DNA from 2 places in the Lysinibacillus sp. NPDC056232 genome. Region 1 is predicted to be linked to the other one. Evidence: riboswitches for the same ligand, from Rfam matches in the RefSeq annotation. Region 1 holds a riboswitch; the other holds the start of a gene.
What was found. A riboswitch is a leader RNA that binds a small molecule or an ion and turns the genes downstream of it on or off. The one in region 1 is predicted to bind S-adenosylmethionine.
Positions count from the first base shown of each region.

Region 1 (8,365 bases):
AACAGCTCCCTATTGGAATTACAAATTCATTTTTTAGAAAGCAAAAGATAGTTTTCTGACTTTTATCAATTTTTGTTCATTTTCCAACAAAAGTTGATTTTGAAATTTTCAGAGCTAATGGTATGGTACTACTTAAGAGAGGGATTTTTAAATTTCACTTTAAATTTAACATTGATTAGTGCATTTATTTATAAAATCTTTCCAAATCTATAGGTTGATTATTTTAATTATCATAAGACTTCATAGTATTTTCTTGTTTTACTCCTTAAAAGGATTATCGAATAATTTCAAAAAAATTGGGAGGTAGAGATGAAGAAATCACATAAAACTATTGCTGCTATTCTATTTAGTATTATTGCTTTTACTTTAATTACGTATTTAGGAACTATTGCTATTGTGTTATTTAATGTAGAATCTTTTAATTTTCAACCTACGATTTTTGGTCAAGATATTGTTTATGTTCATGTACAAGATAATGTATTTAAAGCGAACGTACCATGGACAGGTGTAATTATATTTGGTCTTTTAGGTGGTTGTATTCAACTTCTTATTAATAAATTTAGTAAGTCAGGTAAACAGGCGTATAGATGAATCTAAATATAATTTTCATTCATAAAGAATCCGGTTAAAGGTAAGGTAGCACAAAGAAACTGAAAACTCTAGCTGTCCCTTTTGCTTTTAGATTAATTAGTTGTAAAGGAGGTAATAGCGATGAGTATGAATTACCTTGATATTTCTTTTACAATAGGTTTTTTCGCTTTTTACACAATTATCATCGTTTTGATTGTGAAATTCTTTAATAATAAGAAGTCTAAGTTTAATAATTAGTTAAGTTGCAGCAAGTTTCGGTAATAGGCAAAGAAAGAACGTGAGAACTCACTCAAATGTTCTTTCTTTTTTCGCTATTGGCCTCGCAAAAGAAAAGTTAGGGGGGATTTATATTGTCCTTGACTACAAATAAGAAAAAGTTAAGTGAATCCGGAGTTCTAGGTCCATTGAGTAATGCATTTTTATGTAGCATTAGTATATGGAATGTTATTCGTTTCTTTAATGCTCGTAACAGGCAAAGAGCTTACAATTAATGTTCTAGCTATACCAGCTTTAATTTTATTTTTGGTTGTTAGAGTTACTGAATATTTTGTGACGAGAGGCGGAAAAAAAGGATACTCCTCAACGGATGATTGTAGGGGCATTTGTTATCGCTTCTCTTACTGCGATAGGTATGGCGGTTATTTTAAATTAAAGGTGTGCTCTATTACTAGGAAGCTGTATTAAAAAGTGCTTTATTTACAGGGACATATAGTAAAGTAATCTAAAGGAAAAAGGAGAATAAAGGTGACGCCTAAAATATTAAGAAACTATGTTTGCTACTTACGTTTCCGAGGTGTGGACATGTGAAGAGAAACTATATTGCTATTATTAGTTTGGTGATTGCATTTATTTTAGGGATTCCGTTTAAATGGATTCAGTATAAAGGATCAGAAGATGTATCTATTCTTCAAATAACAGATTTAGGGATTGATAATTTATTTTTTGATTTTATTTTATTAGGCTTAAATACTTTAATAATTTATTTAGTAAAAATGCGGGTTAAATGATGCGTGAAAGGTTGTGATATGGATGTCAAAGTGATATTGGTTTGGCGATTACTCATTATCTTAGTATTAGTGATATTACTTATGAGTAAGGTTATTTCGCTATCACCCTTCATAGCTATTATTTAGGCACATACCCAACGCTTTATTTGCGAGTAATTTGGTATGTCATGTTTTTCCGCTAATAATTTATAACCTAAAGGACCTTTCATATATTCATTAACCACATTTATTTTGAATTCTTCACTGTATTTCACCATAAAAAACACCCCTAAGGTTAGATTTTTGACTCTAACTTTAGGGGTGCAGGACCATATGGCCATACCTATTGAGCTTTTTAATTCGTCTCATAATTCTCAGGTTTTATTACTAAACAATATTCAAAAGAGAATTTAAATTAACGCTTTACCGAATGCTTCTACAACATCTTCCCCATCTAAGTTTGAGATTGGTTTATCCATTGCAACACTTATCAAGTTCAGTAACGATTTTGCTCTTTTGATAAAATATTCTTCGAAATTATCATTTTTCAAATCTTCAATACTAATTAAATGTGTTTCAAGATAATTATTTAGATTTTTTTCAGTTACTCGATTATCAATTATAATTTTTTGAGAATATTTACTTGGTGCAGAACCACCAATTCCTCGATTTGTTTTAGCAAATAATGGGGTTTTATTCACAACGGAATTCCATTTTCGTTTTTCTAACTTGTTATCCTCACAATATTTACGAGGGAATATATGATGTATATCTGTACTTTCATCTAAAAATGTAGTAAAGTCCATTGAGCTACCTGTAATGAAGTCTAAACAACCCTTTTTTAGTATTAGTGCATTTACTCCTTTATACGCAGCACTTAACCGAGATTGTAAAGAAAGTAATCTGGTAGGTTGGAAGTATGCTCGTTGTACAGTATCTGGTTCTTTTCCTCCATCAATCCATTCCATCATTCCAGAAACATCCGTAGCAAATCTAGTTTCATTTGCTCCTCCATACATCTCACCAAATACACCACACCAATACCAACTAGATATTTTTTGTTTCACTGTGCTATCCTGTGCTTTGCTTTTAAGTACCGTGAACATAACCGATAATGGGATTAATTGAGTACTGTATGGTAAATCACGTGCAGTAAAAATCCGTTGTTCCTTCAAAAAGTTAGCCGCTTGAATAAAGCCTTCCATTAAATCCTCTGAATACTTTTGATATTTCTCTAAGGTTAGTTTTAAAACATCACGTTTTTTACAACTTATTGCTTCCCCACCATTTTTACGAACATAATAGCGATCTAAAAGCGTTATCGCAGTTAAAAAATCTGATGAAGATACTACTTTTAGTAGTGCTTGATCTTGATTTGCATACGATAAAGCAGACAAATCGATCATTTTTTTCATTCGTTCTTCCCAATCTTTTCGAAGTTCAAAATTATCTGCAGCAAAAGTAGCTGTTACCAATTCAAAAACAGTTAACGAGACTCCGCCAGTATTTACATTTTCAAAAACTTGGCAAACGGCATCTTTAGGTGTATTTTTTCCTAAAGTAATAACTGGCACTTTATACGTTTGAATTGGTACTAGTACTTCTTTGTTAAATTCTATATAATCTTGAAAGATTAAAGGGTCGTAATTATAGAATTTTTGATACTCACTCATCCACATCATGCATTCCACAGAATCATAGACAATGTTTAATGGAAACATTTTATTAGCAAATTCTTTCTCTCGCGTACTAACATCTAGCTCTATATCTCGCCCAAAATTTGTTCGGATAATTTTATCTTCTGGAACAGAAATTACTGCATCTACACGGTCCGTTGTACTATTCAAGCTTTTTTCAATATCTAAATAATAATAGCGTTGGATTTCTTTATTTTTTTCAGTACGCGTTTGTACCGGTTTTCTCGAATATAAAGAGTTAAAAATTGACGTCATCCTTTGCTGTCCATCCAAGACTAAAATTTCTGGACTATCTGCTGCATTAGCACCTGTAAACGGGCGATATTTAAAACGAATTTCACCATTTTCACTAAACTCCAAAAACATCAATGCTCCAACAGGGTATGCATTTGAAATACTTGCGATTAATGCTTTTATACGATGATCATCCCAAACCCATCCACGCTGGAAATCTGGTAGTTGAATTTGTCCATTCTCTATATTTTTTAAAATATCTACAATTGCTGTATCATTTGACTTAAATGTGCTACTCATTTTAATCTCCTTTTTTCATCTTATTATATCTTTCTTAAAAATAACTTGATTTCCCAATTGAATTGATTGAGTTTTGTAACCAGCGTCAACCCAAGAGTGCGCTTGTGTATGAGAACCAATATTATTACTCCACCAAGCAGAATATTTATATGCTGAGTCGGGAAGTTTAAAACCTAAAATCATTTCGATATTTCCAAAAGAAAGTGTAATACACTCTGAACCATTTGATTTTAAAAATTGTTGTAGTTGCAAATACTTTTCCCCACGCATTATATCCCTCCTCCGGTATTAAATCACACAAACTCTAAATGTGGACGCTTCCCTTACATAAAAGGTAAATGTTTCACGTAATTATTTCCTATATTTATGGCTGACTTCAAGACCAATAAAACACTCAGGATGTGTTCTTTCTTCCAATAAGCTGTTTAATCTCCAATTCTACTTCTTATCAAAACGCCCTAAAAATGGCATTAAATTATATTTTTTCCTTATACCTATATTATACATAATATTAAGTCCCACATCTTATACAATTATCGTAAAATAAAAATATAGATTTTTTATATTAATACAAAGGAATGACTCACTTGCAAATACCTACTTATGAACAATTTATGTATCCCTTTTTAGACTATCTAAAAGATGAAAATGAGCATACATTAAAAGAATTGTATGAATTTTTACCTCACTATTTCAATTTATCAGAAGAACAAGTAGAAGAACTTCTCCCTAGTGGAAATCAAACAGTTGTCGTTAATCGAATAGGTTGGGCACGTACTTATCTTAAAAATGCCGGTCTAATAAGTAGTCCAAAACGTGCTGTATTTAAAATTACATCCGAAGGCTTAAAACTTCTTAAAGATTCGTCTGATAAAGAAATCAATCAGAAAGTATTAGAACGTTATCCTCAATTTTTAGCATTTAAAAATCGTACAAAACCTTCCACAGATTCTGATATACAAACAGTTATTTCTGAGGATTCCAGGACCCCCTTAGAAATTATGAATGAAAACGATCAAATCTTAAAGCAATCATTGCAAACCGAACTATTAGAAAAAATTATGGAATGCTCTCCTCAATTCTTTGAGCAATTAATTGTAAAATTAATCGTAGCAATGGGTTACGGAGGATCGATTTCTGATGCTGGGAAGCGGTAGGAAAATCTGGTGATGGTGGAATCGATGGCATTGTGAAAGAAGACATCTTGGGGTTAGATAAAATCTACTTACAGGGAAAACGTTGGACAAATCCAGTTTCAAGACCTGATATCCAAGCATTTGTAGGAAGCTTAGTAGGCTTTAAAGCTAACAAAGGGATTTATATCACTACATCTCGTTTTACAAAAGAAGCAATTACATATTCCGAGAGTATCGATAAATCATTAATATTAATTGATGGAATGAAACTTACTGAGCTCATGTTTTTATACAATGTAGGTGTATCGAATGTACAGATCTTTACAATAAAGCGTATGGATTTAGACTTTTTTGAGGAAGGTTTATAACCCGGAGGCAAAATGCAGCAAGCTTATTTGAAGTTTGCTGCATTTTTTAAGATATATCGAGTCTTTCTTATGTAGAGAAAAATCCTATTCTTTATCGTCAAGTATAGGAGAATTTATTTTGAAGTTTAATAATTCATTTATTGTTTTCTACTCGTGTGCCATATACATCAATTGTTGATGGAATATATGCATACTTACGTGTCAACAAATCATTTACTGAGTTATAACTACTAAAGTCATTATCTATTTCCATTTTCATCTCACTTTTCTTGCCTACACCATATACACGTACTAGCCACATTTCATCCTTATACTGAATAATTTTTTCCAATTCAGGATAAGAAATTGAGTAGACTGCACTTGTATTTGTTGATGTTGTACCCTTAACTTTAATTTTTATTGGTTTTGGAGGAGACTGTGGCTGTAAATAATCAAATGCTGTAATATCGTATCCTAATCCATCACCTTGCGTTTGCTCTACATGCTCTACCTGTTCTCCGTATTTTTCACCGAATACTTCTATTACTTTCTTTTTCACATATTCAAATACTTTTTGCTCTGCAGTATCACCAATTTTTTTACGTTTTTTCAAGTCTTTTTGTAGCTTTTTTCTAACTCTAGACTCTCCCTGCTCGTAACTAGAAGTCGCAAACATTTCCTCGTTAATTTCACCATCTTCTATTAGTTCTGCTTCAGGGCTATCTTCGTTAAAAAAGTTGTCAAACAAGCTAGCCCAAGCTTTAGGACAGGGAAATAAGTAAGCCTGATTCCCTCGTCCATTTTCTTGAAAGGCTGAATATTTTTGCGGACGATCAGATTCCATATCTCCCCAAACATCTCTAATCATAATTGGACGTTCTAAAATTGTGTAATCTACATCCACCTTATATCCTTCATCTGACCATAGATTTTTCTCCTGTAGCTCATGCGGTTGTTCTGCAATATAACAATCTGACGTTGCTATACCTACCGCTCGAATTGCTTGATCATAACAGCTGTAAATTTTATTTCCAGCCTTAATTGTAGCCATTCGTTCGTACGCATGATTACTATTTCCATTTTTGTTTTTTTGAGGGGACCACATATATCCTCCGATGATTTCTTCTTCGTGTGTAGCATTTTGCATTACAATAAAATTACTCATATGTTCACCCTTAGTTTCAGGAAACGTTCCATTTCAATTTTAATATTTTTTGAATTTTGTATTTTTACTATAATTTATGATTATTACATTGTCAAAAAGTTCATTAATAGATGAATAATCTTAAACGTTTATAGTTTGGCTCTATTTATGATTACGGGCAGTGTGTTTTTAATTACGAGAGATTAAAGACACTAAATTTCACGAAGATTTAAAGCTTCTCTCATTTTGCCGTGGTAGCCTTAAAGTAAAGTAAACTTTTTTGAGAAAATGTACTTTGATGTCGTTTTGAAATTCAGTTTGATTAAAAATAAGTTGCAAATATAGATGTTTTATTATAACATTTTATTATTGTACAAAAAATAATATGTTTTTCTTCTTATCAAGAGAGATGGAGGGACTGGCCCTATGAAATCTCGGCAGCGGAACTTTGTGAGTAAGTTACTGTGCCAAATCCAGCAAGCAATGGCTTGATAGATAAGAGGAGTGTTTTATAGATATAAGACCTCTTCTTGTTATTTCAAGAAGAGGTCTTTTTTAGGAAGAGAATGGACAAAGACGTATCCATTTTTAATTTTTGGAGGTAGAACAATGAAGAAAGAGAATCCATGGGCGTTAATCCCATTTGTTGTTTTTTTGGTTTTATTTATTGGTTCAGGGGTTATTACAGGTGATTTTTACGCCTTCCCTGTCATTGTAGCCATTGCCATTTCGGGCGCTGTGGCTCTGGCGATGAATCGAAAAGAATCGTTTTCGCAAAAGGTTGATATTTTTTGTAAAGGCGCAGGAAATTTAAATGTCATGCTGATGGTTGTTATTTTTCTATTGGCTGGAGCCTTTTCAGAGGTAGCAAAAGGCATGGGGGCAGTGGACTCCACTGTTAACTTTGCTCTGTCAGTCATTCCGCCAAACTTACTTGTCGTAGGCTTGTTCATCATTGCCTGCTTTATCTCCCTATCAATGGGTACTTCGGTAGGAACAATTGTTGCACTGGCACCAATTGGAGTTGGGATCAGCGAGCATACCGACTTTTCCATGGCTTTAGTAATGGCAGCGATTGTTGGCGGTTCGATGTTTGGCGATAATTTATCCTTTATTTCAGATACAACCATCACTGCCGTTCGTTCACAAGGTGCACAAATGAAGGATAAATTTAAGGTGAATTTTTGGATTGTGTTGCCGGCAGCTATTGTAACGAGCATTATTTTAGGGGTTATCACAATGGGTGAAACGGCGACACAAGTAGAGCATTTAAGCTATAGCTGGGTAAAAATTGTTCCCTATGTTTTGGTTATTATTTTTGCGCTAGTAGGAATGAATGTTTTCCTTGTCCTTGCATTTGGGATTGTTCTCGCCGGGGCTGTTGGCTTAGCGGATGGTAGCTATCAGTTAATGGACCTTTTTCAAAAGATTGGCGAAGGAATGTCAGGCATGTATGAAATGGCATTTCTCGCGATCTTAATAGCTGGAATGGTGGAGATTATTAAGCTTAACGGGGGAATTGACTTCCTACTTCACCTTGCCACACGAAGAATTAAATCAAAAAAGGGTGCTGAATTCGGGATTGCCGGCCTTGTGAGTCTTACTAATTTCTCTACTGCCAATAATACAATTGCTATTTTAATTGCTGGTCCACTTGCAAAAAATATTGCTGATCAGTATGGGATTGAGCCGAGAAAGTCCGCAAGTATATTAGATATTTTCTCCTGTACGATCCAAGGTCTTCTGCCATATGGGGCCCAATTCCTGGCAGCCGCAAGTGTAGCTGGAATATCGCCAGTGAGCATGCTGCAATACTCTTTTTACCCGATTTTGATAGGAATTTGTGGGATTATCGCTATCCTTAGTGGATACCCGAAACCAAAGAAAGTCTGAACTTCATTACTTTAAAGTGACGGGTGTAGCTTTTAAA
Region 1 covers NZ_JBHJTF010000018.1:1,715-10,079, reverse strand. The annotation lists gene ACFCYJ_RS14305 (hypothetical protein) at 310-591, shown strand; gene ACFCYJ_RS14300 (hypothetical protein) at 1,395-1,598, shown strand; gene ACFCYJ_RS14295 (helix-turn-helix domain-containing protein) at 1,721-1,855, opposite strand; gene ACFCYJ_RS14290 (GmrSD restriction endonuclease domain-containing protein) at 1,988-3,808, opposite strand; gene ACFCYJ_RS14285 (DUF7662 domain-containing protein) at 3,824-4,078, opposite strand; gene ACFCYJ_RS14280 (winged helix-turn-helix domain-containing protein) at 4,396-4,965, shown strand; gene ACFCYJ_RS14275 (restriction endonuclease) at 4,998-5,312, shown strand; gene ACFCYJ_RS14270 (protein NO VEIN domain-containing protein) at 5,446-6,456, opposite strand; SAM riboswitch class I at 6,830-6,937, shown strand; gene ACFCYJ_RS14265 (Na+/H+ antiporter NhaC family protein) at 7,045-8,328, shown strand.

Region 2 (8,365 bases), on a different contig from region 1:
GATTTCGGCTTTGCACTCATTCACAGAAGTCGAGCGGGTGTCACGTTAACAAGTGAAGGAGATACAATGTTAAGGGCAATGAGGCATGTCCTCGATGCACAGGAACTGTTACAGCAAGAAGCAGCACATATACTCGGCGTTACGCGTGGGAAAGTACGAATTGGTGTGATTTCAAGTATTTCTTCAAACTGGATGCCAGAAATTGTTCATATTATGGAAAATCAATTTCCTGGTATACAAGTTGAATTACGTGAGGGAGATTATTATGAAATAGAACAATGGCTATTGAGTGGAGAGGTGGATGCAGGATTTTTAAATGGTCAAAAGTCAAAGCAATTTCGGTATACTGAACTACAGCAAGATCCATTGCTGTGTATTGTCTCCGATAAAAGTCCACTCTATGATAAAGCAGAAATTGATATTGTTGAACTAGAAGATTTGCCATTTATCATGACTTCATATAAAGGGACAAATGATGTAAAAGTCCTGTTAGAGCAATATCACGTGAAGCCAAATATTCGCTTTGAATTATCGGAAGAGGTAGGGATTATTTCGATGATTTCTCATCAGCTTGGAATTAGTATTTTACCGAAATTAGTGATAAATAACTTACCACCTACGATAAAAGCCATACCTTTAAAACAAGGAGGCTATCGCACAATTGGATTAGCTATGAATCACCAAGCATCACCAGTAACAAAGAAATTTGCGGAGATATTAAGTTCCTGGTTAAAAGAGCAAAATATGAAATAATTTTTAGTGGAGAGCAACAAGCGCTATAAAAACAACATTGAAGCATCACATAGCATTACGTTAAAATAGTATTTGTATATTTATCTTCATTCAGCAGATCTTTTTTGTACCGAAAGCGTAGCGGCAGGTACAGAAGATTCCCACCTCTAAAGATGGAGAGATGAATGCAATTTTGATTACTTTTTCAGTGGGTGTCCAAACACCTACTGAAATAGAGGAACTCAGTCTAAGAACGCCACGTCCTGTAGCAATTTATCTGTGCGAAAGCGCAGCGACAGCAACACACGACTGAGTGACCAACATCATGTTGCTGACGCTACGTTAGCACTGCGCTTTCGCACAGAAAACATCATGTTGGCCCAAAGCCTCCGGCGGATGTCACGGATTTTCAAAGGGATGAATACAAGGATGTTAGCCTAAAATATTCTCATCCTGCGAAAACGGCTAACTGACCTGCATCGGTAAAAACGCCACGTCCTGTGGCATTACCGAAATGACCGACATCGTGTCGGCCCTCGTGCAGGCCTAGGCACAATTCAAAATCCGGACGCATTGTTTATCTGCGCGAAAGCGAAGCGTCAGCGGCAAATGTTTTCTGTAGCGAAAGCAAAGCGACAGCTACAATTACGCCAAGGCGAAATTGATTAGAAAAAAGGTGAGTGTATGGGGACATTACGAGGTAAGACCGTACTCATTACAAGTGGGGGAACACTTGAAAAATGGGATCGTGTGCGTGGACATACGAATTTATCGAAAGGGTCGATGGGCTGTTATTTAGCTGAAGCGGCACTAGCGGCTGGGGCAAACGTATTGTATATGCATGGTTATTTCGCACAGCTTCCAACGAATAAAGATAAAATGCGTACCATTGGATTTGAAGGCATTGAAGATTTAGGCGAGAAAGTTCGACATGCTGTTCAGGAAGAACAGATAGATATCGTTGTTATGGCGGCTGCAGGTTCTGATTGGCTCATTGACAAAGTGTATGACCAATCTGGGAATTTACTTGAGGAAACCGGTAAAATGCCATCTGACGAGCCACCTATCATCCACTTTAAAAAGGCACCTAAAGTATTAGGTCAAATAAAGGGGTGGCAGCCGAAAGTTACTCTAGTAGGCTTTAAACTTGAGGCAACGGATGATGAGGAATTTTTACTGTCCCGGGCACGTCTACGGATGGAATCGGCCAATGCTCAATTTATGGTAGCTAATAGCTCACAGTCTTTATATGGTGGAGATGAGCCACATTGGATCGTACCGGCTGAAGGACAACCCATTAAGGTGATGGGCAAAGAACAAACAGCCAAAGCATTAATGGGATGCTTACAAAAACATTAAATCTCTCTTATGCGAGTGCGATGTCTATCAGCGAAGAAGTCATCCCTATCAGCGATGAAAAAAATCATTCAATTTATGCTAGCAAAAAAACTGTGCAGACGGAAAGTGCGTCTACACAGTTTTTTTATGGACCTCAGGTATTTAAGAAAACCCAATAAAGTTATTTAACTTCTTTCAGCAGAAGTGTGAGATGAATGCGGATTTAAGCTACTTTTCAGTGGGTGTCCAAACATCCGCTGAAAAAGAGGAACTCAGGCTAAAACTTTCACAAGCTTTCTTCATAAATTTTGCGTCCCTTTTACTGACAAAATGAACCATTTCGCTTAATTTCATAGTATTCGTCTAGGTTTTGTAATATTTATATTGACAATAGGTTTTCAGAATTATAGAATTATTTCCAAGAAACGTAATACCTTATCAGGAGAAGCGGAGGGACTTGGCCTAATGAAGCCTCGGCAACCGATATGAATCGGTGCCAAATCCAGCAGAGTTTTCTGACAGATAAGGGGGTCCATCGAATCATCATGATGCGTTGACCTCTTTTGTACAAAAAAGTATGAGAAGGGGTGTATCGGAATGTCTCAAACAGCAAAGATTGATGACAAGAAATTAGAAGTGATTGCCAATGCTATTCAAAATCTACAATTTGGCGAGGTGCATATCACCATTCAAGATGGCGTTATTGTGCAAATTAATCGACTTGAAAAGCAAAGATTTCCACAAAAAAAACCGAATAATCGCAGCTGACTAGAAATCTGGAGGCCACATCATAAGCAGGAATCTTTCCTACGCTTATATGTGGTTTTTTTTGACCCCGTTTTACGGCAGTAAGAAGGGCACTGAACTGACCGTAAAAGCCCGATTGGTTCAACGTAGGATCCGTAGGTATGAAGAATACCCATCTGATTGAAGTTTTTCTTAATTAGTAGCGATTTAAAAAGGAGTGAGCAATTTGAGATTAAGATATTTCATGAATATTGGTGTACTGAGTAGTATATCAATTGTATTGATGTTATTTAATTTTCCGTTACCACCGTTTCCTAGTTTCTTACAGGTAGATTTTAGTGATGTGCCGGCCTTATTAGCAGCAATGACGATGGGACCAGTTGCAGGGATTTTAGTGGAGCTATTAAAAAATATATTGGATTGGTTATTGTCAGGAAGCATGACTGGTGTACCGGTAGGGCATATGGCCAACTTTACAACAGGCGTGTTATTTATCATCCCGGTGTATTTCTTCTATTCAAAAATACAAAGTGGGAAGGGGCTTGTCATTGGTTTGCTTGCAGGTACAGCTTCGATGGCAGTTGGTATGAGCCTTCTGAATTATGTGCTTTTCCTACCAATGTACACTTTATTTTTAGGAATGGAACCTGTGAAGGGGGATGCTTTAACAGATATGATTGTATTAGGGATTCTACCATTCAATCTAGTGAAAGGTGTCATTGTCATGATTGTAACAATGATAGTATTCCGAAATATTCGAACTTGGATGGCTCAGCAATGCTTGAAATATAATCGTACATATTAAAAACAGGAGGTATAATAATGACGACAAAAACAGTTAAAAAGATTGAAGAAATTGCAACTTCGCTTGCGCAAAAATTTAAGGAAACAGCCGTCACGCGAGATCAAGCAGGGGGGAATGCTAAAAATGAGCGAGATTTAATACGGGAAAGTGGACTTTTAAAACTCTTAATTCCGACTGAATATGGTGGTTTAGGAGGTGATTGGCTTGATGTCCTACAGGTTGTGCGTATTTTTGCTAGAGTAGATAGCTCGCTAGCACATATTTTTGGTTATCATTTTGTCAATTTAACGACGCCACATTTATGTGGAAATGAAGAGCAAAAAGTGCGTTATTATACGGAAACCGTACAACGAAATTTATTTTGGGGCAATGCCTTTAACCCTATTGATATTAAGTTAACGGCAACGAAGCATGACAAACATTACATTTTTGAAGGTAAGAAAACATTTTGCTCAGGTAGTGTAGATTCTGATTATTTGTTAGCATCAGCGCTGTTAGAAGGTCGGGAAGAGCCTTTGTTGGCTATAATACCTACTAAACGAATAGGTATAGAAGTGAAAGGGGATTGGGATAATTTTGGTCAACGTCAGACAGATAGTGGGACAGTCGAATTTCATGCGGTACGTGTGGAACTTAATGAAGTACTGGAGAATGGCTTTAATCGCGATGAGTTTTCTCGCCTACGTTTAAATATTTCAAGCTTTATCTTAAATCATCTGTATTTAGGTATTGTAGAAGGCGCATTTGAAGCAGCAAGAATTTACACACAAACTGAAACGAGAGCGCGTTCACCGCTCTACACTTCAGCAACAGAGGATCCAATTATTCAAAAACATTTTGGTGAATTTTTTGCTCAGGTAGAGGCGGCCAAATTAGTGGTGGAACGTTCAGATGAATTGTTCCAAAAGCTTTGGCTAAAAGGAAGTAACATAACGCTAGCAGAACGTGAAGCGTTAGACGATGCTGCGAATGTTGCGAAAATTGTGACGACGAAAATAGGGCTAGACATCACTTCTCGTATGTTTGAGGTTATGGGAAGTCGTGCTACAGCTAATCGCTACGGCTTTGATCGCTACTGGCGTAATTTACGGACGATGACGCTACATGTGCCAGTAGATATGACCATACAAGAATTAGGAAGACGTGTCTTACAACGTTAGAAGGGGTGAATATCATGGTGCTATTAGAGCGTGTAGAAAAGCATGACAATAATGACTTGGAGAAGACGAATGAGGCGCTTGCGCCAGCAACAAAAAATAAAATAGAGGCGAAAAACATTCATTTCGGTTATCAAAATGTTCGAATTTTAAACGACATTTCGATCAATGTGCAGGAAGGTGAATTTCTCGTTCTGATGGGCCCGAGTGGTTGTGGAAAAAGTACCTTTCTTCGTTTGCTTGCAGGACTCGAGCAACCAAACGCCGGAGACATTACGATTGATGATGTGTCGCTTCAAACACAGGCGCCAGATTGCGGTGTAGTATTCCAAGATTATTCTCTGTTTCCTTGGTTAACGGCACGTAGCAATATTGTGCTTGCATTAAAACAAAAGCTTGGGAAAACGAAAAAGAAACAAGCATTACAACAGCTTGCAGAGGATTATTTAAAGCTTGTCAATCTAGGCCACGTCATTACAAAATATCCTGGACAAATGTCTGGAGGGATGAAGCAACGTGCAGCCATAGCCCGTGCATTGGCTTACGGATCAGATTTACTACTAATGGATGAACCGTTCGGAGCACTTGATCCGATTACTCGCATTCAACTACAAGATTTAATGCTCCAAATTAGTCGGGAACAAAAACGCACCATTGTTTTTGTGACACATGATGCTGATGAAGCAATCTATTTGGCAGACCGCATTATCATGTTTGGTCTTGGCAAAGAAGGGGCTGTGACAACTAGTTTAGAGGTACCGTTTAAACGGAAAACGACAAATCGTAAAAAACTATTTGAAAGTGAGGAGTTTTTAACTTTCCGAGACAATGTATATGAAGTAATGAATAAAGAGATACTCAATCGAATTGAAGAGACATCACTTGTGACAGCGGATGGCGCAGGGATTTAAGGAGGAACTGGTTTGCAAAAGCGTAAATGGAAAAAATCAATTTATACATTTTTAGGAGGTGTCAGTTTACTTGCTCTAACAGCATGTGGTGCGGATAAAAAAGTAAGTGAGCCAGCTTCAGCAGAGGATTTGTCGGAAAAAACGTATGACATTAAGGTCGGATATAGTCAATCCAGCGGTGCGCCATTAGTAGATGTTGCGCTGCAAGAAGGCTATTTTGAGGATGTCGGCGTCAATATCGAACGTATCGGTTTTGCGAACTCTGCTGACGGATTAAATGCGCTGCAAGCAGGGAAAATTGATGTCGGTCTGTCATTCGGCACAGCCGGTCCACTGACATTCATTTCAAATGGTTCTGATTTCAAAATTATCGGTGGTCATTTAGAAGGTGGACATCCGATTTTAACGAAAGCAGAAAATACTAACCAATACAAAACTTTAGCAGATTACAAAGGTAAGAAAGTTGGTACAATTCGTATCTTCACGTCGGATATCGTCTTTCGTTCAGCATTAGCAGAGGAAGGAATAGATTGGGAGAAAGATTTAGAAATTATTGAGTTTAAAACGGGCAGTACGTTATTAGAAGCAGTTGCTTCCGGAAAAGTAGATGTGGCAGTTTCCGCAAACTCATTCTATGCGCAAGCACTTGAAATGGGCTTGGAGGCAGTAAGTTGGAGCAACGATTTACAGCCGTCCCATGTGTGCTGTCGTGTCGTGACAAAAGAAGAGTTGTTAAAAGAAGATGATGGCGAAGGCTATAAACGCTTCTTGAAGGCATTAATTTTGGCGGAGCGTACGAAGATTGAGCATCCAGAAAAAGCGGTGGAAGCCGCACGTGAACATTTGAAGGTAGATGATGAAGTGATTAACGCCATTGTCAACGAGGGTCATTCTAATTATTCGGCCGATCCAAATAAAGACAGCGTTATCGCCATGTGGAATCAAATGCAAGAAATAGGTTATGTCAAGGATGTTGAGGATATTGATATTAATGAATATATCAATATTGAATTATATGAAAGTGCACTGAATGAGTTAATCGAAGAACATCCATCTGATGATTATTTTAAACAATTACTAGAAAAATTTAATGCACAAAATGCCTAAGTAGAGGAGGGACACCCTGTGCGCCTATTTTTTAAGCAATATAGCATCACGATTTTGATAGGGCTACTTGTACTTGTAGCCTGGGCGCTGTTCACGAAATACGCGAGTTGGATTAACCCTGTGATTTTCCCAGAGCCCATTGTTGTGTGGACGTCCCTACAAGAAAAAGCCCAAGAGTTATTTAGCGGCTTTATTAGTTCCATGCAGCTATTATTGCCAGCCTATCTGGGTGCAATAATCATTGGTATCGCAGGCGGTGTATTTTTCGGCTTACATCATCAATCACGCAAAATTTTAATGCCGTATTTTCATGCATTCAGTCCAATTCCACCGACATTATTTATACCCTATGTCATTGCGTTAATGCCAACGTTTCAGTCGGCATCAACGTCACTCATTTTTATTGGTGCGTTTTGGCCAATCTTTTTAGGGACCATTCAAGGGGTATTATTCATTGAGCAACACTATTTAGACAATGCGAAAACACTTGGGTTGAAAGGCTTCGACTTTTTAGCAAAAGTCATACTGCCGGCAAGTTCCCCGCATATTTTAGCAGGTGCTGGCACGTCGCTAGGGATGTCCTTTTTAATCTTAACGATTGCAGAAATGTTTGGGGCATCATCCGGGATGGGTTACTTCATTCAATACTATGCAGATTTCTCACAATACCATTTCGTACTAGCAGGTATTATTTTCAACAGCGTGATTATTCTGATATTCATGATTGGTTTCGATAAACTAAAAAAACGTCTGCTTTTTTGGACGAATATGAAGGTTGAACCGAAATGACGGGTAAGCGATTGATGCAAGTGTTTGCGATGGTGCTCATCTTAATCGCACTTAGCTATAGTGTTTACGTGAATGGCTTTACAAAAGAAAAAACAAAGCTTCTTGCGGCAAAACAAATAGCGCCTACTTTTACGCTGACAAATACTGCAGGACAAAAAGTTCGATTAGAGGATACCAAGGGACAAGTGCTAATTTTAAATTTTTGGGCCACGTACTGCCCACCTTGTAAAAAAGAAATGCCATTATTGGATGCCCAATCAAAGAATATGGCAGTTATCACGGTCAATGTAGGAGAACCTACACGTCTGGTGAATCAATTTTTACAAAAACAGCAGTTAACGCTGCCCACATTATTAGACCGTGATCAGAAAGTGTATACCCTCTATCAAGTGACGAATCTACCGACCACATTTTTTGTGAATGCAAAGGGTGAGATCGTTGACAAAGTAGTAGGGGAATTAAACGAACAACTATTAAAAGACAAGATTGCACAAATACAACCATAGTAAAGGGAGAGATTTTTTATGACGAATGAATTCAAACAAGACACAATCGCATTACATGGTGGGCAAACAGTGGACTCTATTACACGTTCTTGTGCTGTGCCACTTTACCAAACGACATCCTATGTATTTGATGATACGGAACATGCAGCTGCCCTCTTTAAGTTACAAGGTAGCGGCTACTTATATTCACGTAATGCCAATCCGACAAATGATGTGTTAGAAAAACGTCTTGCAGCGCTTGAGGGTGGTGTGGGTGCATTTGCGGTCGCTTCT
Region 2 covers NZ_JBHJTF010000005.1:18,320-26,684, forward strand. The annotation lists gene ACFCYJ_RS05505 (LysR family transcriptional regulator) at 1-753, shown strand, start outside; gene ACFCYJ_RS05510 (hypothetical protein) at 914-1,045, shown strand; gene ACFCYJ_RS05515 (phosphopantothenoylcysteine decarboxylase domain-containing protein) at 1,417-2,091, shown strand; SAM riboswitch class I at 2,503-2,599, shown strand; gene ACFCYJ_RS05520 (YezD family protein) at 2,668-2,838, shown strand; gene ACFCYJ_RS05525 (ECF transporter S component) at 3,035-3,622, shown strand; gene ACFCYJ_RS05530 (acyl-CoA dehydrogenase family protein) at 3,640-4,782, shown strand; gene ACFCYJ_RS05535 (ABC transporter ATP-binding protein) at 4,797-5,690, shown strand; gene ACFCYJ_RS05540 (ABC transporter substrate-binding protein) at 5,703-6,797, shown strand; gene ACFCYJ_RS05545 (ABC transporter permease) at 6,816-7,586, shown strand; gene ACFCYJ_RS05550 (redoxin domain-containing protein) at 7,583-8,092, shown strand; gene ACFCYJ_RS05555 (O-acetylhomoserine aminocarboxypropyltransferase/cysteine synthase family protein) at 8,111-8,365, shown strand, end outside.
Region 2: another riboswitch for S-adenosylmethionine. It lies ahead of ACFCYJ_RS05520 (YezD family protein); the one in region 1 lies ahead of ACFCYJ_RS14265 (Na+/H+ antiporter NhaC family protein).